4 regions of the Streptomyces sp. CB03238 genome follow, and region 1 is predicted to be linked to each of the others. Evidence: riboswitches for the same ligand, from Rfam matches in the RefSeq annotation. Region 1 holds a riboswitch; each other region holds the start of a gene.

Region 1 (5,575 bases):
GGCTCATCGACAACTTCGCTACAAAGGGGAGCGCGGACCTCATCCATGAGTTCGCCTTCCCGCTCCCCATTTACGCCATTTGCGACATGCTGGGCGTGCCCCGCGAGGACCAGGACGACTTCCGCGACTGGGCCGGGATGATGATCCGGCACGGCGGCGGGCCGCGCGGCGGGGTGGCGCGGTCGGTGAAGAAGATGCGCGGGTACCTCGCCGAGCTGATCCACCGCAAGCGGGAGGATCCGGGCGACGACCTGATCTCGGGGCTCATCAGGGCCTCGGACCACGGCGAGCACCTCACCGAGAACGAAGCCGCCGCGATGGCCTTCATCCTCCTGTTCGCCGGTTTCGAGACCACCGTGAACCTGATCGGCAACGGGGTGTACGCCCTGCTGCGCAACCCCGGCCAGCGCACCGCGCTCCAGGACTCCCTCGCCGCCGGAGAGCGCGGGCTGCTGGAGACCGGGGTCGAGGAACTGCTGCGCTACGACGGGCCGGTGGAGCTGGCGACGTGGCGGTTCGCGACCGAGCCGCTCACCATCGGCGGCGAGCGGATCGCGGCCGGCGACCCGGTCCTCGTCGTGCTCGCCGCGGCCGACCGGGACCCGGAGCGGTTCACCGAGCCGGACACCCTCGACCTGGCGCGGCGCGACAACCAGCACCTGGGGTACGGGCACGGCATCCACTACTGCCTCGGCGCACCGCTCGCCCGGCTGGAGGGGCAGACCGCGCTCGCGACGCTGCTCACCCGCCTCCCCGACCTTCGGCTTGCGGTGGATCCGGCCGATTTGCGGTGGCGTGGGGGGCTGATTATGCGGGGACTGCGCACACTCCCGGTCGAGTTCGCCCCTATTGAGAAGTGACGCTCCGTCAGAACTGTGATCTTCGCGTAATCTCCGCTGCATCGACTTGTGACTGGCGTTCGAATGCCGCTACGTTCACCCCCACCTCAGCAGTCACGCGAAAGGCAGCACCGCATGCGCTCCGGGAACGGCCGGCACCGACGACCCCGTCAAGCCCCCGCCATCGTCGTCGCGGCAGGGGTGACCGGATCCGCCATCGCGCTCCCGCTGCTCGGCGCGGGTTCCGCGTCGGCGGCGGACGCCACCACATGGGACCGGGTGGCCGAATGCGAGTCCGGCGGCATGTGGAGCGCCGACCTCGGCAACGGCTTCTACGGCGGCCTGCAGATGTCGCAGGAGACGTGGGAGTCGTACGGAGGTCTCGCCCACGCCGCGCGCCCCGACCTCGCCAGCCGCACCGAGCAGATAGCCGTCGCCGAGAAGGCCTACGCCGCGACGGGCGTCAAGATGTGGGAGACCTGCGCCCCCATCGCGGGCCTGGGCGGCGCCACCACGACGCCCGAGGCCGACCTGGGCATCGTGCCCACCGCGCCCGGTGAGACCGCCCCGGCGGCGCCCGAGGCGACGGACCCCGCCGAGACGCTCGAGGACCCGGGCGCGCCCGAGGCGTCCCAGCCGGCCGACCCGGCCGGGACGCTCCTGCCCACCGAGCCCACCCCGGCGACGCCCGACCCGACCGGGACCCCCACCGGGACCCCGACCGGGGACCCGGCCCAGAGCCCCGCCCCCGGCACCGGCAAGCACCGCGGCGAGGCCGACCCGGAGGAGCCCGCGGCGACCGACCCGAAGGCCCCGGCCGCCCCTGCCACACCGGAGGGCGAAAGCACCACCAAGCCCAGCGGACCCACCGATCCCACCGATACCGGCAATTCGGTCACCGGGCGCGAAAACGACGGGCATGCCTCCCGGGGTGACGGGGCGACACGCGACCCGGGGAACGTCGAGCCCGGCGCGTACACCGTCCGTCCCGGCGACAACCTCTGGACCATCGCGGACGAGCACCAGTTCCCCGGTGGCTGGTCGGCCCTCTATGAGGCCAACAAGGACACCGTCGGCGCCGACCCGGACCTCATCCTTCCTGGCCAGAGCCTGGAGCTGACGCCGGATCAGCCCTGAGCGCGGGGTAAATGTCCGCTTCTGTGTAAGTGAGACATGAATCTCTTCGCCCCAACTGGCGCGCCAACGCCGACCGAACCGCACAATCCGCCCGTCACCTGCGTAAACGCCCGTCAAGGGCAGGCGCGTACGGGCGGATTGACCCCGATGTCCGTCTTTGAACTTCGGGGAGGTCTGTGTCTACCGTCGTGACCGCTCGCCACCGCGGGCCCCATCGACCGGAACGCCGAATCCTGCCGCCGGTCGACGGGAACAGTCGTCGCGTCACGCGCCGAAGGCAGGAGCGGGGGACCCAAGGTAAGTGCCGGCCCGGCAGTCATGGAGACATGGCACCGACAACCGGCTTGGGGTGAAGCCGCGCGCACAGCAGTGCCGCGCGGCCGGGCAGCTCACGCCCGAACCCGACAGCTCACCTCGCAGGCGTCGGTGAGGAGATGTCCCATGCTGTTCTCCAGCAAGGCCAAGCACCGTCGCCCCTCCAAGGCCGCCCGGTTCGCCGCGTTCGCCGGCATCACCGGTGTGGCCGTCGCCGCCCCGCTGATGGGCGCCACGTCCGCCTCGGCCGCCACCGCCGCCGAGTGGGACAAGGTCGCCCAGTGCGAGTCCGGCGGCAACTGGTCCATCAACACCGGCAACGGCTACTACGGCGGTCTGCAGTTCTCGGCCTCCACCTGGGCCGCGTACGGCGGCACCGCGTACGCCCCGACCGCCGACCAGGCCTCCAAGTCGCAGCAGATCGAGATAGCCGAGAAGGTCCTCGCCGGCCAGGGCAAGGGCGCGTGGCCGAGCTGCGGCGTCGGCCTGTCCAACGCCTCGTACGACGGCGGCGGCGCCGAGCAGGCCCAGCCGCAGCCGCAGCAGGAGCGCACGGCCGAGCAGCCCACCACGCGCAGCGAGCAGCGCACCGCGCCGAAGGCCGAGGCCGCTCCTCAGGCCGCGCCGAAGAAGACCGTCACCACCCCGACCGGCAAGAAGGTCGAGAAGGGCGACGGCGAGTACAAGGTGAAGGCCGGCGACACCCTCAGCATCATCGCCGCCGAAAAGAAGGTCGCGGGCGGCTGGGAGAAGCTCTTCGAGCTGAACAAGGACATCGTCGACGACGCCGACCTGATCTACCCGGGCCAGCAGCTCCACCTGAGCTGAGCCCCGCGCACCACCCCGGCCCGGCGTGTCCTTCCCCTGTATGCGCCGGGCCGGGGTTTCCCGTCGCCGCACCTGCCGCACCCGCCGCACCCCTGAGCGACCCCCCGCACACCACGGCTACCAGCCAGTAAGTTTCGTGGCGTTTTGCCCGTAATGCCGACTCGTGAGCCCTTTTTCGTCCCAGGAGGCGGGCGTCGGCCGGCTCCGGCCCTCAGGGCGGTTAGGCTCTTGCCGCAAGGCCAAAGAGACCCTGCACCGCATGCGTCACATTTTGCGTCACATCCCAGAAGGAGATGCTCGTGCCGTCCATCGACGTCGTCGTAGCCCGGGAAATCCTGGACTCCCGAGGCAACCCCACGGTCGAGGTCGAGGTCGGCCTCGACGACGGCAGCACCGGCCGTGCTGCCGTCCCGTCCGGTGCGTCCACCGGAGCGTTCGAGGCCCTCGAGCTCCGCGACGGTGACAAGGACCGCTACCTCGGCAAGGGTGTCGAGAAGGCCGTCCTCGCCGTCATCGAGCAGATCGGCCCGGAGCTCGTCGGCTACGACGCCACCGAGCAGCGGCTGATCGACCAGGCGATGTTCGACCTGGACGCCACCCCGGACAAGTCGTCGCTCGGCGCCAACGCCATCCTCGGCGTCTCCCTCGCCGTCGCGCACGCCGCCTCCGAGGCGTCCGACCTGCCGCTCTTCCGCTACCTGGGCGGCCCGAACGCGCACCTGCTGCCCGTTCCGATGATGAACATCCTGAACGGCGGCTCGCACGCCGACTCCAACGTGGACATCCAGGAGTTCATGATCGCCCCGATCGGCGCGGAGTCCTTCTCCGAGGCCCTGCGCTGGGGCGCCGAGGTCTACCACACCCTGAAGAAGGTCCTGAAGGAGAAGGGCCTCTCCACGGGTCTGGGCGACGAGGGCGGCTTCGCCCCGAACCTCGACTCCAACCGCGCCGCCCTCGACCTCATCCTCGAGGCCATCAAGCAGGCCGGCTACGCCCCGGGCAAGGACATCGCCCTGGCGCTCGACGTCGCCGCGTCCGAGTTCTACAAGGACGGCGCCTACGAGTTCGAGGGCAAGTCCCGCTCGGCCGCCGAGATGACGGACTACTACGCCGAGCTCGTCGACGCGTACCCGCTGGTCTCCATCGAGGACCCGCTGTTCGAGGACGACTGGGACGGCTGGAAGACCATCACCGAGAAGCTGGGCTCCAAGGTCCAGCTCGTCGGTGACGACCTGTTCGTCACCAACCCGGAGCGCCTGGCGCGCGGCATCGAGGAGAACGCCGCCAACGCCCTGCTGGTCAAGGTCAACCAGATCGGTTCGCTGACCGAGACCCTGGACGCCGTCGAGATGGCCCAGCGCAACGGCTTCAAGTGCATGATGTCGCACCGCTCCGGCGAGACCGAGGACGTCACCATCGCCGACCTGGCCGTCGCCACCAACTGCGGCCAGATCAAGACCGGCGCCCCGGCCCGCTCCGAGCGCGTCGCCAAGTACAACCAGCTGCTGCGCATCGAGGAGATCCTCGACGACGCGGCGGTGTACGCGGGCCGCAGCGCCTTCCCGCGCTTCAAGGGCTGATCTCCGCACCAGCCTCCGTACGTCCCCGGCCACGGTCCCGTACCGTGTCCGGGGACGTACGTACGTAACGGGCAAGGGGAGGCGGGTAAGCACATGGCCCGGGACCGGTTCTCCACCGCGACCAGGCTGCGACTGCTCGGCGAGCAGACCGCCGCCCGCGTCTACCGCTCCCAGAGCCGACGGCACGACCGCCGCTCCCGGCTCACCGGCCGCGCGGCCTTCCTCGCGCTGGTCGTCTGCTCACTCGTGGTGGCCCTGGCCTACCCGATGCGCCAATGGGTGTCCCAGCGCGCCGAGATCGCCGAGCAGGAGCGGCTGGCGGCCGAGGCGAGCGAGCGCGTCGAACGGCTGCGCGACGAGAAGGCGCGGCTCCAGGACGACGCGTACATCAAGCGCCTCGCCCGCGAGCACCTGCACTATGTACTCCCGGGGGAGACCGGCTACACGGTCATCGACCCCGACGCGGTGCGCCAGCGCCGCACCGACCAGGGCGCGGCCGACCGCCCCTGGTATTCCAACCTCTGGGACGGCGTGGACACCGCCGACCGCACCGACCGCAAGTAGAACCCAAGGCAGGCATGGAAACGCCCCCTCCGCAGACCGAACGCACCGAGCCCACCGAGGCGGACGTCGCGGCGTTCAAGGAACAGCTCGGCCGCCCGCCGCGCGGCCTGCGCGCCATCGCGCACCGCTGCCCGTGCGGCAACCCGGACGTGGTGGAGACCGCGCCCCGGCTCCCGGACGGCACGCCGTTCCCGACGACGTACTACCTCACCTGCCCGCGCGCGGCCTCCGCGATCGGCACGCTCGAGGCGAACGGCGTCATGAAGGAGATGTCCGAGCGGCTCCAGACCGACCCGGAGCTGGCCGCCGCCT
Region 2 (5,575 bases), on a different contig from region 1:
TGAGGCGCGTCGACCGGCCGCCGGGCCCGGCGTGGAGGCCGGTTCGAGCACTCTGCCGGACATGAGAGACTGGATTCCACAACTGGTCTAGACAACCCGCCAAGACTCGAAGGGCAACACCATGGCTGAGCGCCGCGTCAACGTCGGCTGGGCCGAGGGCCTGCACGCCCGCCCCGCCTCCATCTTCGTCCGTGCCGCCACGGCCGCCGGCGTCCCCGTGACGATCGCCAAGGCCGATGGCAACCCGGTCAACGCCGCGTCGATGCTCGCGGTGCTGGGCCTGGGCGCGCAGGGCGGCGAGGAGATCGTGCTCGCTTCGGACGCGGAGGGCGCGGACGCCGCCCTGGACCGTCTGGCGAAGCTGGTTGCCGAGGGCCTCGAGGAACTCCCCGAGACCGTCTGACCCTCCCGGTCACCCCCACCTGCATCAGAGCGGAGCCGCATCCCCGGGACCCGGGCGGTACGGCTCCGCTTTTTGCCGCCTCGGGGCGCTCGTCCTGGCGCGACAACGCGCCTTGAGCGCGCCGGGGCCGCACGCGACACGGCCCGGGCGGCCGACCCGGGCACCACGGCGGTCGGCCCCGCCGCCCAGGCCACCGCCGGCCGCCCGAGAGCAGGGCGCTGCACTCGCCCCCACCGGCCACGACGGGCACCTGGCGGGCACCTGGCGCGTGGACCCCACCGGTCTCTTCGGGACGCCTGGCGCGTGGCCAACCGGCCGCTTCGGGCGCCTCAGGCCCGTGGACGACCCGCCGCGATGGGCGCCTGGCGCGTGGACCCCACCGGTCGCCTCGGGCACTCAAGCGCCTCCGCCCCACTGGCCACAACGGTCACCTCAAACGCGTCGACCCCACGAGCCGCTTCGGGCGCCGACGCAGGCCCCACCCGTCACGTGCGGCACGGGCGCCTCGCCGCCACAGGTCGCTTACGGCACCCCGGGCGCGTCGGCCTGACGGGCAACCCCCGGACGTCGCCACGGGGCGCTTGTCGGCCGCATTCGGCGCGGCGCCGTGCCGCTTACGTCATCCGGTTCGGCGGGCCGGCCACGGTCCGGTGCGCGAGGTCTCCTTTTATGGGCGACCATTTCCGGGCAGGGGGAATTCCGTGCCTCAGGAATTCCCCCGTCTTTGTATACGGCGCCGCTGTTAATTGCGGGCGCTCGCGGTGTTTACGCGATGTTGCGAGGTCCTCACACGCCCGGCCGGCCGCTCGGGCCGTTCCTGGCGGCGCAGCCGGTGCGCGGTCAGCGAGCGCTCGACGTGGAGGGCGGTGAGCGCGCGGGCGCGTTCCGCGTCGCCGCGGGCGACGGCGTCCACGATCGCGCCGTGCTCGGCCCACGCCTCCACCGGCTGGGCCGGCTGTTCGACCGCGTACATCCAGGCGATCTTGTGCCGGAGCTGGGTGAGCAGCGCCGTCAGCGCCGGGCTGCCGGACGCCTGGGCGAGCGTCTCGTCGAACCAGCCGCCCAGCGAGCGGAGGTCCTCCCCCTGGCCACGGCGCGCCCGCTCCTGGCCCAGCCTGACCAGGCCGCGCAACACCTTCAGATGTGCGTCGGTGCGGCGCTGGGCGGCGCGCGCGGCGCCCAGCGGCTCCAGCAGCGTACGCATCTCCAGCAGGTCGGCCGCCTCCTGCTCGGTGGGCTCGGCGACGCACGCGCCGACGTGGCGGCGGGTGGTGACGAAGCCCTCCGACTCCAGGGTGCGCAGCGCCTCGCGGACCGGGACGCGCGAGACGCCGTAGCGGCGGGCCAGCTGCTCCTCGGTGAGCCGGCTGCCGCGCTCGAACACGCCGGTGACGATGTCGTCGCGGATCGCCGTGCATACCGAGTGCGCTGGAATGCGCATACCAGAACCCCCAACTTAATCCGCGCGAAACTCAGCTGATTGACGCCTGTTCAGTGACTCTATTGCAGCGGGACGGAATTTCCGATAGCCACCCGTAAACCATGGAGTTCTTTTTGGCCAGGAGGCCGCCCCCGGGTTGCCCGGACATGGCGAAGGCCCCGGTTCGTTTCCCGAGCCGGGGCCTTCGCAGAACGAGGGGAGAGGGGCGGGGTCAGACGTTCACGCCGTGCGACCGGAGGTACGCGACGGGGTCGATGTCCGAGCCGTACTCGGCGCTCGTACGGGCCTCGAAGTGGAGGTGCGGTCCGGACGAGTTGCCGGTGGAGCCGGAGAGGCCTATCTGCTGGCCGGGCATGACGGTCTGGCCGACCGAGACGTTGATGGAGGACAGGTGGCCGTACTGGGTGTACGTACCGTCGTTCATCCGGATCACGATGTTGTTGCCGTACGCGCCGCCCCAGCCGGCCTCGACGACGGTGCCCGCGCCCACGGACACCACGCGGGAGCCGGAGGCGGCGTGGAAGTCGATGCCGGTGTGGCTGCCGGAGGACCACATGGCGCCGCCGGTCTGGTAGCCGGTGCTGACGTACGTGCCGGCGACGGGGAGCTGGAAGGCGTTGAGCCGCTGGCGCTCGGCCTCGCGGTCGGCGCGCTCCTTGGCCTCGCGGGCCGCCTTCACACGGGCCTCGGCCTTGCGCTTCGCCTCCGCCTCGGCCTTCGCCTGGGCGGCGGCCTTGGCGGCGGCCTCCTGGGCCTCCAGCTCCTGGGCCTCGGCCTGGGCGTCGACCCGCTCGGCGAGTGTGTCGGTGATGATCGCCTGGTTGAGGCCGGTGTCCTCGAGCGAGAGCGGAGCGGCGTCCTTGTTGGCGGCGAGCGCCGGGGAAGCGAGGGATCCGACGACGCCGGTGGTGGCGAGGGCCGCGACTCCGGCGACGTGTGCGCTCTTGCGGCTCAGGAAGCCGGGGCGGCTCGGGGCACGGTGCTTCCCGGTGGCACGGGTGAACGCCATGAAGTGGCTGGTCCTTTCCTTCCTTCTCGCCTACCGGGTTAGCTGACGGGTTCGGAGCAGGAAGGTCTCCTACGGGCCCCTCCGCACGGGTGCGAAGGCGTCCGATTCACCCCAGGGACTGCGTGGGTCCCCGGCTCCCCAGGCTCGCGCCGGACGGGGACTCGGCGATCGCTGCCCGGTGCCGCGGGTGCGGCGGGTACCGGTCGGACAGCGCATCAGACGCTAAGCGGCTGATCTTTCAATCACCAAACGGACACGGTTTTTTGTAGCGCACGCCACAGGGCAGACACCGAACCTCCGCAACAAAGCGGACATATGGCCGGGACCCCGGCATCGCCCGATGCCGGGGTCCCACATAACCCCTCCTGGAGGAGAGGCGCGTCAATCAGCCGGTGACAACCGTCACTTCGCCGATGCCGAGCGCCTCGACGGGCTCCTTGATCTGAGCCGCGTCACCAACGAGGACCGTGACCAGACGGTCCACCGGGAAGGCACTGACGACCGCCGCGGTGGCCTCCACGGTGCCCGTCTCGGCGAGCCGGGCGTACAACTGGGCCTGGAAGTCGTCCGGGAGGTGCTGCTCGACCTGGTCGGCGAGGGTGCCCGCGACGGAGGCAGCCGTCTCGTACTTGAGCGGGGCGACGCCCACCAGGTTCTGGACGGCCGTCTCGCGCTCGGCGTCGGTCAGGCCCTCGGCGGCGAGGGTGCGCAGCACCTTCCACAGGTCGTCGAGCGCCGGACCCGTGTGGGGCGTGTCGACCGAGCCGCTGATGGCGAGCATGGCCGCGCCGCCCTCCGGGCCGGAGCGCAGCACCTGGCCGAAGGCCCGTACGCCGTAGGTGTAGCCCTTCTCCTCGCGCAGGACCTTGTCCAGGCGGGAGGTGAGGGTGCCGCCCAGGCAGTAGGTGCCGAGCACCTGGGCCGGCCAGACCCGGTCGTGCCGGTCGGGGCCGATACGGCCGATGAGCAGCTGCGTCTGTACAGCGCCGGGCCGGTCGACGATGACGACACGGCCGGTGTCGTCGGCCGTCACGGGCGGTACGGGGCGGGGCTCGGCCGTGTCGCCCGTCCAGGCGCCGAGGGTGTCGGCGAGCACCGCGTCGAGGTCGACGCCGGTGAGGTCACCGACAACGACCGCGGTGGCGGTGGCGGGGCGTACGTGCGCCTCGTAGTAGGCGCGAACGGCCGCGGCGTCGATGCGGGCGACGGTCTCCTCGGTGCCCTGGCGGGGGCGCGACATACGGGAGGTGGCCGGGAACAGCTCCTTGGACAGCTGCATGGCGGCGCGACGGGACGGGTTGGCGATCTCGTGCGGGATCTCGTCGAGCCGGTTGCGGACGAGGCGCTCGACCTCGCTGTCGTCGAAGGCGGGGGCCCGCAGCGCCTCGGCGACCAGCCCGAGGGCCTTGGCCAGCCGGGAGACGGGGACTTCGAGGGAGACCCGTACGCCGGGGTGGTCGGCGTGCGCGTCGAGCGTGGCGCCGCAGCGCTCCAGCTCGGCGGCGAACTCCTCCGCCGAGTGCTTGTCGGTGCCCTCGGACAGGGCCCGCGCCATGATCGTGGCGACGCCGTCGAGGCCCTCGGGCTCGGCTTCGAGCGGGGCGGCGAGGAAGATCTCGACGGCCACGACCTGCTGGCCGGGGCGATGGCAGCGCAGCACGGTCAGGCCGTTGCCGAGGGAGCCGCGGTCGGGGGCGGGGAAGGCCCACGGCTTGGCGGTGCCGGGCCGGGGCTGCGGGTGGAACTCCATGGACGTCAGGGACACAGCGGCGTCGCTCACTGGTCGGCCCCCTCTTCTTCCTGGTCGCTGTCGTCGGTGCTGACCGGTTCGTAGACCAGCACCGCGCGGTTGTCGGGGCGGAGGCGGGCCTTGGCGACCGCCTGCACCTCCTCGGCGGTGACGTCCAGGACGCGCTGGACGGCGGTCAGGGCGAGCTGCGGGTCGCCGAACAGCACGGCGAACCGGCACAGTTCGTCCGCGCGGCCGGCGACCGTGCCGAGCCGGTCCAGCCATTCGCGCTCCAGCTGGGCCTGGGCGCGCTCCATCTCCTCGGGCGTGGGGCCCTCGGCGGCGAACCGGGCCAGCTCCTCGTCGACGGCCGCCTCGATGTCGGGCACCTCGACCCCGCCGGACGTCTTCACGTCCAGCCAGCCGAGCGAGGGCGCGCCGGCCAGGCGCAGCAGGCCGAAACCGGCCGCCACGGCCGTACGGTCGCGGCGCACCAGGCGGTTGTGCAGCCGCGACGACTCGCCGCCGCCCAGGACGGTGAGGGCGATGTCGGCGGCGTCGCACTCGCGCGTGCCGTCGTGCGGGAGCCGGTAGGCGGCCATCAGGGCGCGGGCCGGGACCTCCTCCTCGAGGACCTCGCGCAGCTGCTCGCCGATAACCTCCGGCAGCGTCCCGTCCCGCGGCGGCTGCTTGCCGTCGTGGGACGGGATGGAGCCGAAGTACTTCTCGATCCAGGCCAGCGTCTGCTCGGGGTCGATGTCGCCGACGACCGACAGGACGGCGTTGTTCGGCGCGTAGTACGTACGGAAGAAGTTCCGCGCGTCCTCGAGGGTGGCGGCGTCCAGGTCGGCCATGGAGCCGATCGGCGTGTGGTGGTAGGGGTGGCCCTCCGGGTAGGCGAGGGCGGTCAGCTTCTCGAAGGCCGTGCCGTACGGAACGTTGTCGTACCGCTGGCGGCGCTCGTTCTTGACGACGTCCCGCTGGTTCTCCATG
Region 3 (5,575 bases), on a different contig from region 1:
GATCGAGGCGCGCGGTGTGGCGGCCGTGCGGATCGCCGACGTGGCGTCGGCGCTGGGCGTGAGCAACGCACTCGTCCTGTACCACTTCTCGACCAAGGAGAAGCTGGTGGCGGCGGCCTTCGCGTACGCCGCCGAGGGCGACCTCGCGCACCTCCGCCGCCTGCTGGGCCGCCGGACGACGGCGGCCCGCCGGCTGCGGGCGGCCGTCCACTGGTACGCGCCGACCGGCCGGGCCAAGGGATGGCGCCTGTGGATCGAGGGCTGGGCCGCGGCTCTGCGCGAACCCGCGCTGCGGGATGTGGCCCAGGACCTCGACCGGCAGTGGAAGGCGGCGTTGACCGAGGTGCTCGCGGAAGGCGCGGCGGCGGGCGAGTTCCGCTGCGAGGACCCCGAGGCGGCGGCCTGGCGGCTGACCGCGTTCCTGGACGGCCTGGCCGTGCAGATGACCGCGTACGCGGCGGCCTTCTCCCGCGCCGCCATGCTGGCCTGGGCGGACGAAGCCCTCACTCGCGAACTCGGCCACCCGGCGGTCCCGCCCGTCGCCCCCGGCACGTCGAACGCGCGCGACACGCCCAGCGCACCGGGCGCGTCCGGCACGTCTGGTCCGCCCGGCGCCTGATGGCCCGGCGCCCGTGCCAGGGCGCGGGTCCGGAAGGCCCGCCCAGGAGCCCGGCGCCGGAAGGCCCGCCCCAGGGAGCCCCCGTTCAAGGAGGCGCCCAAGTCCCCCGTTACCTACAGCGGGAGCAGGTCCGGGCGCTTGGCCGAGACGTGGTCGCCGGAGGATTCGCCGCGCAGGCGGCGGCCGATCCACGGGACCAGGTACTCGCGCGCCCACTGGATGTCGTCGCGGCGGAGTTCGAGGGGGCCGCGCGGCGGAAGGGGCGGCCAGGGCTGGTCCGGGTCGGCGGGGACGTCGACGCCCAGGACCTGACCGGCCCGGAGGGCGACGCGGGTGTGACCCTCGGGCGACAGGTGCAGCCGGTCGGCGTCCCAGGCCCGCCTGTCCTGGACGGTCTTGAGGGACCACAGGTCCAGGACGGGGCAGCCGTAGCGGTCCGCGACGGCGCGGACGTGCCCGTTGTACGTGGCGATCTTGCCGCGCAGCCGGCGCAGCACCGGCACGGTGCGGGTGTCGAACCCGGTCGTCACCAGGACCGTGCCGACCGCGGACGTCAGGTCGGCGACCGCTCGTTCGAAGCGCTCGGCGACGTCGTCCGGGTCGCTGCCCGGCCGGATGATGTCATTGCCGCCCGCGCAGAAGGTCACCAGGTCGGGGGCGAGTTCCTTGGCCCGCGGCACCTGCTCCTCCACGATCTGGTCGAGGAGCCGCCCGCGCACGGCGAGGTTGGCGTACCGGAACTCCTCGGGTTCCGGGAGCCGGTCGGCGAGCAGCACCGCGAGGCGGTCCGCCCAGCCGGCGAACGTTCCGTCGGGCCCAGGGTCTCCGACGCCCTCGGTGAAGCTGTCACCGATCGCCGCGTACGACCCGAATACGTCACTGTCTCTGAATCTCGAATCGTCTGCCACGGGAGCACATCATTCACCCGGTGATGTGACCTACGCGACCGTAAGGAGGGGTTGACGGGGAGTGATTTTTACCACCGGTCAAGATTCACCCAAGCCCGGAATACGGCTCCGCCCGGCACCGGGAGGCGGTGCCGGGCGGAGTGCTCTCGCTCAGAGCCGTCGTCAGATGGAGACGCCGTGCTGGCGGAGGTACGCCAGCGGGTCGATGTCCGAGCCGTAGCTGGGGCTGGTGCGGATCTCGAAGTGGAGGTGCGGGCCACTGGAGTTGCCGGTGGAGCCGGACAGGCCGATCTCCTGGCCGCCGCTCACGGTCTGACCGGAGGAGACGGTCAGCGAGGAGAGGTGGGCGTACTGCGAGTAGGTGCCGTCGGCGTGCTGGATGACGACCTCGTTGCCGTACGCGCCGCTCCAGCCGGCCGACACGACGGTGCCCGCGCCGACGGCCTTGACGCTGGTGCCGGAGGAGGCGGCGAAGTCGACACCGGTGTGGTAGCCGGAGGACCACATCGAGCCGGAGGCACGGTAGGGGGTGGTGACACCGGCGGAGACCGGGGCGGTGAAGCCCGAGGCCGCCGGGGCCTCGGCCTTGGCGGCGGAGCGCGAGGCGCGGCTCTCGGTGCGGGTCTCGTCGGCCTTCGGCTTGGCCGGGGCGGCCTTCGCCGGAGCCGCCGTGGACTTGACGCCGAGCGTGAGCTTCATGCCCGGGAGGATCAGCGACGGGTCCTCGCCGATGACCTGGCGGTTGTCCTGGTACAGCTTCTGCCAGCCGCCCTTGACGTTCTTGTTGCGGGCGATCTTGGAGAGGTAGTCGCCGGCGACCACGGTGTACGTGCGCGGCGCGGCCTTCTTCGCCGGGGCTGCGGGGGCGGCCTTGGCGGCGGTGGCCGCGGCGGCGACGGCCTGCTGCGGAGCGGCGGCCGGGGCGGCCTTCTCCGCGGCGTGCGCGCCGGTGGCGCCGAGCAGCGGGAGGGCGATGGCTGCGCCACCGGTACCGGCGGCGACGAAACCACGCGTAATGGAGCTGGACTTGGGACGGCGGTGCTTACCCTTCGCGGGCATGGCGAATTCCTCTCCGGCGCCTGCGAGGTGAGCTGTCGGGTTCGGACTGGAGTTGTCCGGCCGCGCCGTGGACGCGACTTCACCCCGAGCCGGTCCCGGAATTCCGGGGTCGGCGTACTACCTGGGTCCCCCGCTCCTGCCACGCGTGGGTGGGTGGGAATTCCGACCGGCGGCAGGATTCGGCGGTCCGGCCGGATTGCCGTGACCGTAAGCGAGGCGGCTCGACGTGAACAAGCCGCTGCTTTCTCCCCGGCATTCCGAGCGATGCGGCCGCGCCGGAATTCCGGTCACCCTCCGTGGATTACGGATCATGTATTCCCTTTGTGTGCACGGAATTCATGAAGGGCGCCCCGCCACGGACGGTCACGGTTATGACGCTGCTCACGTGGTCCTGCCCATCTCCCTTGCGACCAGGGCACGTTATATCTAATGCCCTAATACGGACAGAAGTGTCATTCCTTGACGAGACTTCTCAATCCCACCGCCTTCACAGCCGGGCAGCCAAACCATGGCGTAGTAGGACAGATCCCCCCGTCGTGCCCGACGAACCCATGTCGTATCGTCGGAACGCGACAATCGTCGGCCGCCGGCGCCGACCACACACACGTCAGGAGCCCCCGTGACGCAGCAGCTGCCGCAGGTCCCGTCGATCGAGCCCGAGCTGACCGGAGTGCGCAACTTCCGTGACGTCGGCGGGCTTCCGACCGTGGACGGCCGGCGCGTGCGCCAGGGCAGGCTCTACCGCAGCGGCCACCTCGCGCACGCCACCGGCGAGGACGCGGCCTTCCTCGCGGGTCTCGGGCTGCACACGATCTTCGACTTCCGCAACGCCGCCGACCAGAAGCTCGAAGGCCCGGACGTCGACCTGCCCGGCGTACGGAACGTGAACATCCCGCTCTCCGACCCGGCCGACGGCGCCGAGTTCTGGATCATGGTCCGCGACGGCGACATCGACCAGCTGCGCTCGATCCTGGCGGACGGCCAGGCGGCGGCCCGGATGACGGCCTCGTACCGCATGATCATCAAGGAGCGCACCGCCGAGCACAGCCGGGTCCTCCACGCGCTCGCCGAGGACAGCGTCCCGGCCCTGATGCACTGCGCGGCCGGCAAGGACCGGGCCGGGCTGTCCATAGCGGTGTCCCTGCTGGCCGTCGGCGTCGAGCGCGAGGCGATCGAGGAGGACTACCTCAAGTCCAACGACCCGCGCCGCCGCTACAAGGTACGCCGCAGCGACAGCTCCCCGGCCGGTATGTCGCCGGAGGTCATGGAGCTGCTCAGCCCGCTGTTCGACGCCCGCATCGAGTACCTGGCGGCGGCGTTCTCGACCATCGAGGAGACCTGGGGCTCGACCGACCGCTACCTGACCGAGGGGCTGAAGCTCAGCCCCGAGACCCGGGAGCGGCTGCGCGAGCGCCTTCTCGACGAGGGCTGAGACGAGCGCGCTGATCGCCTGTCCGGCGCCGCGCTCGAAGAGCGGAAGCGGCCGTACCGTAGACGCGGGCGAACCCGAGCAGCATCGTGCAGCGACGGATCCGGCGGCCGGTCTCCAGCCGTGACAGGTGCGCCGGGGACAGCCCGGCGCGCTGTGCGGCGGCCCCAGGGTGCGGCCCCCGCCGCAGCGCCCGCCGCTGGGGCGTGACGTCCGGCAGCGCGGCGGACGACGCGTGGGACGGCCCGGCCGCGCGACGGCCCGGCCGCGGACCGCCCGGCCGCGGAGGAAGTGGTCATGCCTCCCTTCCGCCAGAAGTCAGCGGTTGGCGATGGCCTGCTTCACCAGCGTCCTGCCGAAGTCCCAGATCAGGCCGCCACCGCTGTGCGCCTCGTCCATGACGGTGGTGAACGCCTCGACGAACCGATCGACCTCCCGCTCGCCGATGATCAGTGGCGGGATCAGCTTGATCACCTCGAGCCGGTCGCCGGAGACCTGGGTGAGGATCCGGTGCCGCTGCAGCAGCGGGACCACGACCATCTGGGCGAACAGGCCCTTGCGGGCCGCCTGAAGCATGGTCCAGCGGCTGCGCAGCCCGAGCGAGGACGGGCGGCCGAACTCGATCCCGATCATCAGGCCGCGGCCGCGCACCTCGTACAGCATCTCGTAGCGGTCGACGAGCGCGGCGAGCCGTGACTTCAGCAGCTCTCCGGTCCGCCGGGCGTTCGCCACGATCTCCTCGTCCTCGAGGACGGACAGCACCGCCAGCCCCGCCGCCATCGCCTGGGCATTCGCCCCGAAGCTGGCCGAGTGGACGAGCACCCGGTCCATCGACGAGTACACCTTCTTGAAGATCTCGTCCGTGCCGAGGGTGGCGCCGACCGGCACATAGCCCCCGGACAGCGCCTTGGCGACGCACACCAGGTCCGGCTCGACACCGTCCTCGTGCTGGTAGCCGTAGAAGGTGCCGGTCCGGCCGAGGCCGGTCTGCACCTCGTCGGCGATGAGGAGCGCCTTGTGCTTGCGGAGCAGGTCCTGGGCGGCGCGCAGGAACCCGGGCGGGGTCTCGTGCACACCCTTGCCCTGGATGGGCTCGACGATGAGGGCGGCCACGTCGCCCCGCTTCAGCTCCCGCTCCAGCGCGGACAGGTCGCCCAGCTCGATGGCGGTGTCCGGCAGCAGCGGGTCGAAGCCGTCGCGGAAGCAGCTCTCCCCGTTGACCGAGAGCGAGCCGGTGGTCAGCCCGTGGAAGGCGTGCGCGCAGTACAGGACGCGCGGCCGGCCGGTGGTGTACCGGGCGAACTTCAGCGCGGTCTCCACCGCCTCCGTTCCGCTGTTGGAGAAGAACACCCGCTCCAGGTGCGGCGAGTACGTCAGCAGCTTCTCGGCGAGCAGGCCCGGCAGGGGCGGGCAGTCGAAGCGGGTGAGGTCGGGCAGCTCCGCGTCGAGGACGTCGTGGAGGGCCTTGCGTACGACGGGGTGGTGCCGGCCCAGCCCCATGACGCCGAAGCCGGCGAGCATGTCGAGGTAGTCGTTGCCGTCGGAGTCCCAGAAGTAGGC
Region 4 (5,575 bases), on a different contig from region 1:
GATCGTGATGTCGCCGTTCGCGCACCCGCTGTTCACCGTGCTCACCGGCATCGGTTTCGGCATCGCCGCGATCACCGCGCGCCGCAAGAGGATCCGGCGGGTCGCGCTGCCGCTGCTCGGGCTGGTCCTGGCGATGGGCATGCACGCGCTGTGGAACGGCTCGGCGGCCTTCGGGCCGTGGGCGTTCTACGCCGTGTACGGGGCGTTCATGGTGCCCGCGTTCGGGCTGCTGACCTGGCTGGCGGTCTGGTCGCGGCAGCGCGAGCTGCGCACCATATCCGGCGAGCTCCCGGCGTACGCCGCGGCGGGCTGGCTCACGCCCGCGGAGCCGCTCGCGCTGTCCTCGATGCGGGCGCGCGGTCTGGCCCGTGGGTACGCGGCGCGCTGCTTCGGCCCGGCGGCGGCCCGGGCGGTCGGCGAGTACGAGGCGTTCGCGACGTCGCTGGCGTTCCTGCGCCACCGGGCCCGCCGGGGCGTGGTGGGCCCGGACTTCATGGCGCGTGAGCAGGAGCTGCTGCACCACCTGTGGCAGCGCAAGGAGATAGCCGGGCCGGCGCTGACGTACGCGGCGCAGGCCACCGGCCGGGTGTGGACGCCGCCGCCGCATCTCAACTACGGCGGCTACAACCCGTACCGGTACTGACCACAAAACCGGCAGCCCTGGCGTCGGGGGGTGTGCCGCCAGAGCTGCCGGAGTGCGAAAGCGCCGGACGGGATTCTCAGACGGTGAGGCCCTTGCCGCGCAGCCAGGCCAGCGGGTCGATCCCGTCGCCGCCCGCGGTGTGCACCTCCAGGTGCAGGTGCGGCCCGGTCACATTGCCGGTGGCGCCGACCCGGCCGATGGTCTCGCCGGTGCCGACGGTCTGCCCGGCGCCGACCGTCATGGACGACAGGTGGCAGTACCAGACCTCGGTGCCGTCCTCCAGCTCCAGGACGATGCGGTAGCCGTACGAGCCCGACCAGCCGGCCGACTTGATGGTGCCGCCGTGCACGGCCTTGGCGGGCGTACCGGTGGGCGCGGCGAGGTCGAGACCGGTGTGGTAGCCGGAGGACCACATGTTGCCGGCCTGGCCGTAGGTGGAGGTGATGGTGTACGAGGAGGTCGGCAGGGACCAGCTGGAGGCGAGCTTGGCCAGCCGCTCCTCCTCCGCGGCCTTCTCGGCCGCCGCCGCCTTGGCCGCGGCCTCCGCCTCGGCCTTGGCCTTCTCCTCGGCGGCCTGCTCCTGGGCGGCGGTCGCTTGCGCCTTCGCCTCGGCCGCGGCCTGCTCGGCGGCGGCCTTCTCGGCGGCCGCCTTGGCCTCGGCGTCGGCGGAGGCCTGCTGCTGCTCGGCCTGCTGGAGGATCCGGGCGCGCAGTGCCTCGCCGGCGTCCGCGCCGCTGCTCTGCTGCCCGGCGTCGGCACCGGCGGTGCCGGTGAGGGTGGCGTTGGTGAGCGGGGCGGAGTCACCCTGGCCGGGTCCGTCGGAGTCGTCCGAGTCGTCGGACATCAGGGCGCCGATGCCGGGCAGGGACTCGGCGTCGGGCAGGTTGTCCGTGACCACGTCTGGCAAGGATATGGAGACCGCGGGCTTGTCCTGCGCGGTGGCCATGCCGCCCGCGCCGACCGCCGCGATGACGCCGACGCCGAGGACGGTGGAGCTACGGGCGAGGCCGCCGCGCTGCTTGGCGACGCGGTGCCGGCCGCGGACGGGGCGGACGGTCTCCTCGGTGGGGTTCCATTCCTCCCACTGCCCGTTTACGGGTGCGGCGTCCGGGACACCCGAAGAGTTGAACGAGCCGATGGAGCCGTACGGAGCTTCGGGGGCTGGGGCAGGGCGGTTGGACGCCACGGAGGCGCACTCCTTTCCTTCCTTCTCGCCTACCGGGTTAGCTGACGGGTTCGGAGCAGGAAGGTCTCCTACGGGCCCACTTCGGCCCGATTCACCCCAAGGTGGTGGTTCCCCGGTTCCCTTGCGGAATTCGGCGCACGCGCGCGGTGCCGTCTCTTGCGACGGCTGGGACGACCGCGCTGCGTTATCGAACGTTAATAGACGCGGGCTCCGGATTCCAAGCTGTTCCTACTGATCATTAACTACACGGGCCCGGGATTTACCAGGCCACAACCGGGCACAACCGGGCGAGTTGACCGCACATCAGAAACATTCCCCGGGCACAGCAATTCTGACGGTGCGTCACGTGTTATGCGCAGCGACACATGGTCACTACGGAGTGCTACGGCACCACCGGCATCGTCCGCCGCCGCTCCGGCTGCCCCTCCGCCGGCCGGCTCACCGCCAACAGCGCCAGGTCGTCGGTCGCCCCGCCGCCCGTATGCCGCCATACGTCGGTCACCAGCGCGTCCAGCACCGCGTCGGGCCCCGGGAAGAGCCGCCCCGCCAGCCGCGCGACCGGGTCGTAGAAGACACCGTCCGCGTCCCGCGCCTCGGAGAGCCCGTCCGTGTAGAAGAGCAGCGTCGCCCCCGCCGGATACGGCACTTCGTACGCCCGGTCCGGCCACGTCCCCAGGTCCGCCATGCCCAGCGGCAGCGCGGGCTCGGCCTGCTCCAGCAGCTCGACGCGCCCGTCCGCGTACAGCATCAGCGGCTCCGGGTGCCCCCGGTCCACCACCCGCACCACGGCCTCCCCGCGCGGGATCTCCGCCAGTACGGCGGTGGTGAACCCCTCGAACGCGTCCAGCCCGTCCCGCCGCGTCCCCTCCCGCGCCAGCGCCCGCTCCAGCCGCTGCGCCACGCCCTCCAGCGAGCTCTCCTGCTCGGCCGCCTCCCGGAACGCCCCGATGACCACCGCCACCGCCTCGACCGCCCCCATGCCCTTCCCCCGCACGTCCCCGACCACCAACCGCACCCCGTACGGCGTGTCCTGCACCGCGAAGAGGTCACCCCCGATGAACGCGTCCGCCTGCGCCGCCTCGTACCGCGCCGCCACCTGCAACCCCCCGATCCGCTCGGCGGGCGTCGGCAGCACGGCCCGCTGCGCGGTCTCGGCGATCACCCGCGCCGAGGCGAGCCGCTCACCACTGCGCCTCACGACCCGGTTGATCAGCAGCGCGAGCCCCGCGACCACCGCCACGGTGAGGATCTCGGTGAGGGCGTGCACCTCGTCCAGGGTGCCGTTGCCCAGGTGCAGGAACAGCACGGCCAGCACGGCGGACAGACCGGACAGCAGCGTCGTACGGGCGGTGAACAGCGGCGCCGCGACGAGCGGGGCGGCGGCGAACAGCGGTACGGCGGTGAAGTGCGGCGGGGTCCACACGTCGTACACCACGCCCCCCGCGATCAGCAGCGCGGGCAACGCGCGGACGAACCGCCGGACCCCCTCCGGCCCGTCGCCGCCGTCCCGCGCTCGCTGCCCCACCACTGGTCTCCTGCCCGCTCCGCCCACGGCTGCGGACGGTACCGCGCCCCACCCAGGCTGACCGGAGCCGCGCCGCGCGGCGACTCGCCATCCGCCGACCGAGCGACACACTCCACTTGCCCGGGGCATGACGAAGGCCCGGTGCGCAATGCACCGGGCCTTCGTCTTCAGTAGCGGGGACAGGATTTGAACCTGCGACCTCTGGGTTATGAGCCCAGCGAGCTACCGAGCTGCTCCACCCCGCGTCGTTGTGAACACCACCTTACGCCATCCGGCGCACGTTCCCTAACCAATATCCCTGGCAGCTGCCCTGACGCGACCAAAACGGCCACGGTGACGCCCGTGGTCGGGAAAGGAGCGTGACGGACGCGACTGTGGCCGGGGGCGGCGGGAAGCCAGGCCCCCCGGGCGCCGGGCGGCACGGGGCCATCTGGTCCTCCGAATTCGTGACCGCTTGTGGGTCGGCCTCGGTGCTGTACTTCTTGCCGAGGGAGTTGACGTCCCCGGTGCGGGTCTCCTGAGAGTCGTGTCACGACCGCCCGCCATCCACCAGCCGGTGCGGCGCGTGTGTTTGAGCGTCCCCGCCTGGGGATCGCGTACCGGATGCTCTCGAGCTCTCGACGGGCTTGCGGCGAGAGATCGCGGCTGTCCAACATCATCGGCAGGCGGTCGCGTAGGGCAGTACATCGAACTCGGCTCCCCACCGAGGCCCGCGACTTCGGGCTGACGGTCACCGCTCACTGCCAGCAGGTATGGCTGCATCATCCGGAACGGATCATCGAGTCCGCGCCGGTCCGCGAACCCGCGGCTTGACGTACCGCCCCGGCCGGCCGGGGCTTCGTTACTCATGATCGTCGGGCTCTGGGGCCGGCAGACGATTATCAGAGCCCCGGGAGTGACGTCAGCCCCAGGTCGGGGAACGCCTCTGACCTGGGGCTGAATGGTAGGCCGTGTGGGACTCGAACCCACAACCAACGGATTAAAAGTCCCCCCAAGATCATGACGCGAGGTGCCGACGCCTGCCAGGCGGTCCCGGCGTGCCTGGTCAGAGCGCTTCAGGTCAGATCAACATGCTGCCTGGTCCAGCCCATGTCGACCCGTCCGCGCACGCATCGCTCACGCAAGCGGTCCCTGCGTTGAGACGCCGCATGGGCAGCGGCGTGCCGACAAGGCCGAGGGTGAAGGAAGCGCACTGGGCGTCTCGTGTTGGGGCGGAGCGGTCAGATCGACGCATGCGAAGCGGAGGGGGGTGAGCACCGAGGTGATGGCCTATGCCTCGTCCCAAAAGCCCGGTGGGGCATCCGCCCTGCGCCTGGATGCCGTGAGCGTCAACCTAAGGGGGCTGGGCCGCTACGGAGAGGCTCGAAACTCAGTCAGCGGTGGGCCTGGATCGCTCACGCGTGAGCAGGAGAACAGCTACGGCCGGGGCGGCTCCGACTACGGCCTGGGCAACGAAACCTTCGGTGAAGGCCATCTCCAAGCGCACGGCGTCTCCCAAAAAGACGCTTACGGCCAGCAGGAATACCACGGGCACCAGGGCCACGGAGAAGGCCACTGACGAGGCCCACCGTGCGGCGCTCACCGTCCACGGTCGGCCTGCCGACATGCGCATCCCCGCGATAACCAGAACTACTCCCGTGAGAGCGAACACCGGTACGCCGAGGGCAACCGTGTCGCTACGTGCGACGAGGAAGGCAGACAGCCCGAGGTACCAGACACCGGCAATGAGAGGCGGGAACGCCACGCGTGTCCTTCCGGGTGGCCGGGGCCGACAACTTGTGTGTGCCGGCCCCGGTGGTGGTCAGTCGGATGCCGGGGTGCCCGGCCTTATCCGCACGTGCTCAGTGGTCTCGCCGTTCGGTCCCTTTTCGATCCAGCGTTCCTCAGCAGTAGCGGACCGGGGGGCAGGCGGCGGACCAGGGGGGAAGTTTAAGTCTGACTTGACCCTCACGGGTTTCCCGTTGGCGTCCTTGAGGGGCTTGCCGTCAGAGCCCATTACGGGGAAGTCTTTCGGCATCTTGGCCGGATTTATGGTCCCGTCCGGGTTGACCCACTCCGGTGCTGGCGGAGCGGGTGGCCGCTCTGTGCTGCCGGAGGCCATCGCCACCGACGCCGCACCGCCCATCACCAGTAGGGCTGCCGCTACACCCAGTGCTGTCTTCTTCATGGTTCTCCTCCGGTTCTACGGTTCGATCCAGTGTTGACCGGACCAAATCGGCAC

The links. A riboswitch is a leader RNA that binds a small molecule or an ion and turns the genes downstream of it on or off. The one in region 1 is predicted to bind cyclic di-AMP.
Region 2: another riboswitch for cyclic di-AMP. It lies ahead of BKD26_RS37435 (M23 family metallopeptidase); the one in region 1 lies ahead of BKD26_RS17895 (transglycosylase family protein).
Region 3: another riboswitch for cyclic di-AMP. It lies ahead of BKD26_RS38805 (LysM peptidoglycan-binding domain-containing M23 family metallopeptidase); the one in region 1 lies ahead of BKD26_RS17895 (transglycosylase family protein).
Region 4: another riboswitch for cyclic di-AMP. It lies ahead of BKD26_RS34425 (M23 family metallopeptidase); the one in region 1 lies ahead of BKD26_RS17895 (transglycosylase family protein).

Annotation. Positions count from the first base shown of each region.
Region 1 is NZ_NBCN01000009.1:89,636-95,210, reverse strand. It holds gene BKD26_RS17905 (cytochrome P450) at 1-860, shown strand, start outside; gene BKD26_RS42030 (transglycosylase family protein) at 1,041-1,976, shown strand; cyclic di-AMP (ydaO/yuaA leader) riboswitch at 2,236-2,414, shown strand; gene BKD26_RS17895 (transglycosylase family protein) at 2,418-3,119, shown strand; gene eno (phosphopyruvate hydratase) at 3,419-4,699, shown strand; gene BKD26_RS17885 (septum formation initiator family protein) at 4,793-5,263, shown strand; gene BKD26_RS17880 (DUF501 domain-containing protein) at 5,278-5,575, shown strand, end outside.
Region 2 is NZ_NBCN01000041.1:10,314-15,888, forward strand. It holds gene BKD26_RS37425 (HPr family phosphocarrier protein) at 122-403, shown strand; gene BKD26_RS37430 (GntR family transcriptional regulator) at 1,146-1,844, opposite strand; gene BKD26_RS37435 (M23 family metallopeptidase) at 2,056-2,853, opposite strand; cyclic di-AMP (ydaO/yuaA leader) riboswitch at 2,867-3,030, opposite strand; gene BKD26_RS37440 (pitrilysin family protein) at 3,239-4,603, opposite strand; gene BKD26_RS37445 (pitrilysin family protein) at 4,630-5,575, opposite strand, start outside.
Region 3 is NZ_NBCN01000054.1:2,808-8,382, reverse strand. It holds gene BKD26_RS38815 (TetR family transcriptional regulator C-terminal domain-containing protein) at 1-619, shown strand, start outside; gene BKD26_RS38810 (SGNH/GDSL hydrolase family protein) at 733-1,527, opposite strand; gene BKD26_RS38805 (LysM peptidoglycan-binding domain-containing M23 family metallopeptidase) at 1,690-2,586, opposite strand; cyclic di-AMP (ydaO/yuaA leader) riboswitch at 2,591-2,748, opposite strand; gene BKD26_RS38800 (tyrosine-protein phosphatase) at 3,206-4,018, shown strand; partial or broken gene BKD26_RS41895 (helix-turn-helix transcriptional regulator) at 4,056-4,235, opposite strand; gene BKD26_RS38790 (aspartate aminotransferase family protein) at 4,334-5,575, opposite strand, start outside.
Region 4 is NZ_NBCN01000029.1:61,127-66,701, reverse strand. It holds gene BKD26_RS34430 (PrsW family intramembrane metalloprotease) at 1-643, shown strand, start outside; gene BKD26_RS34425 (M23 family metallopeptidase) at 720-1,829, opposite strand; cyclic di-AMP (ydaO/yuaA leader) riboswitch at 1,841-1,975, opposite strand; gene BKD26_RS34420 (PP2C family protein-serine/threonine phosphatase) at 2,212-3,354, opposite strand; tRNA gene BKD26_RS34415 (tRNA-Met) at 3,526-3,599, opposite strand; partial or broken gene BKD26_RS42315 (HAD family hydrolase) at 3,800-3,942, opposite strand; partial or broken gene BKD26_RS42310 (transcriptional regulator) at 3,945-4,034, opposite strand; gene BKD26_RS39950 (hypothetical protein) at 4,604-4,912, shown strand; gene BKD26_RS39945 (hypothetical protein) at 5,537-5,575, opposite strand, start outside.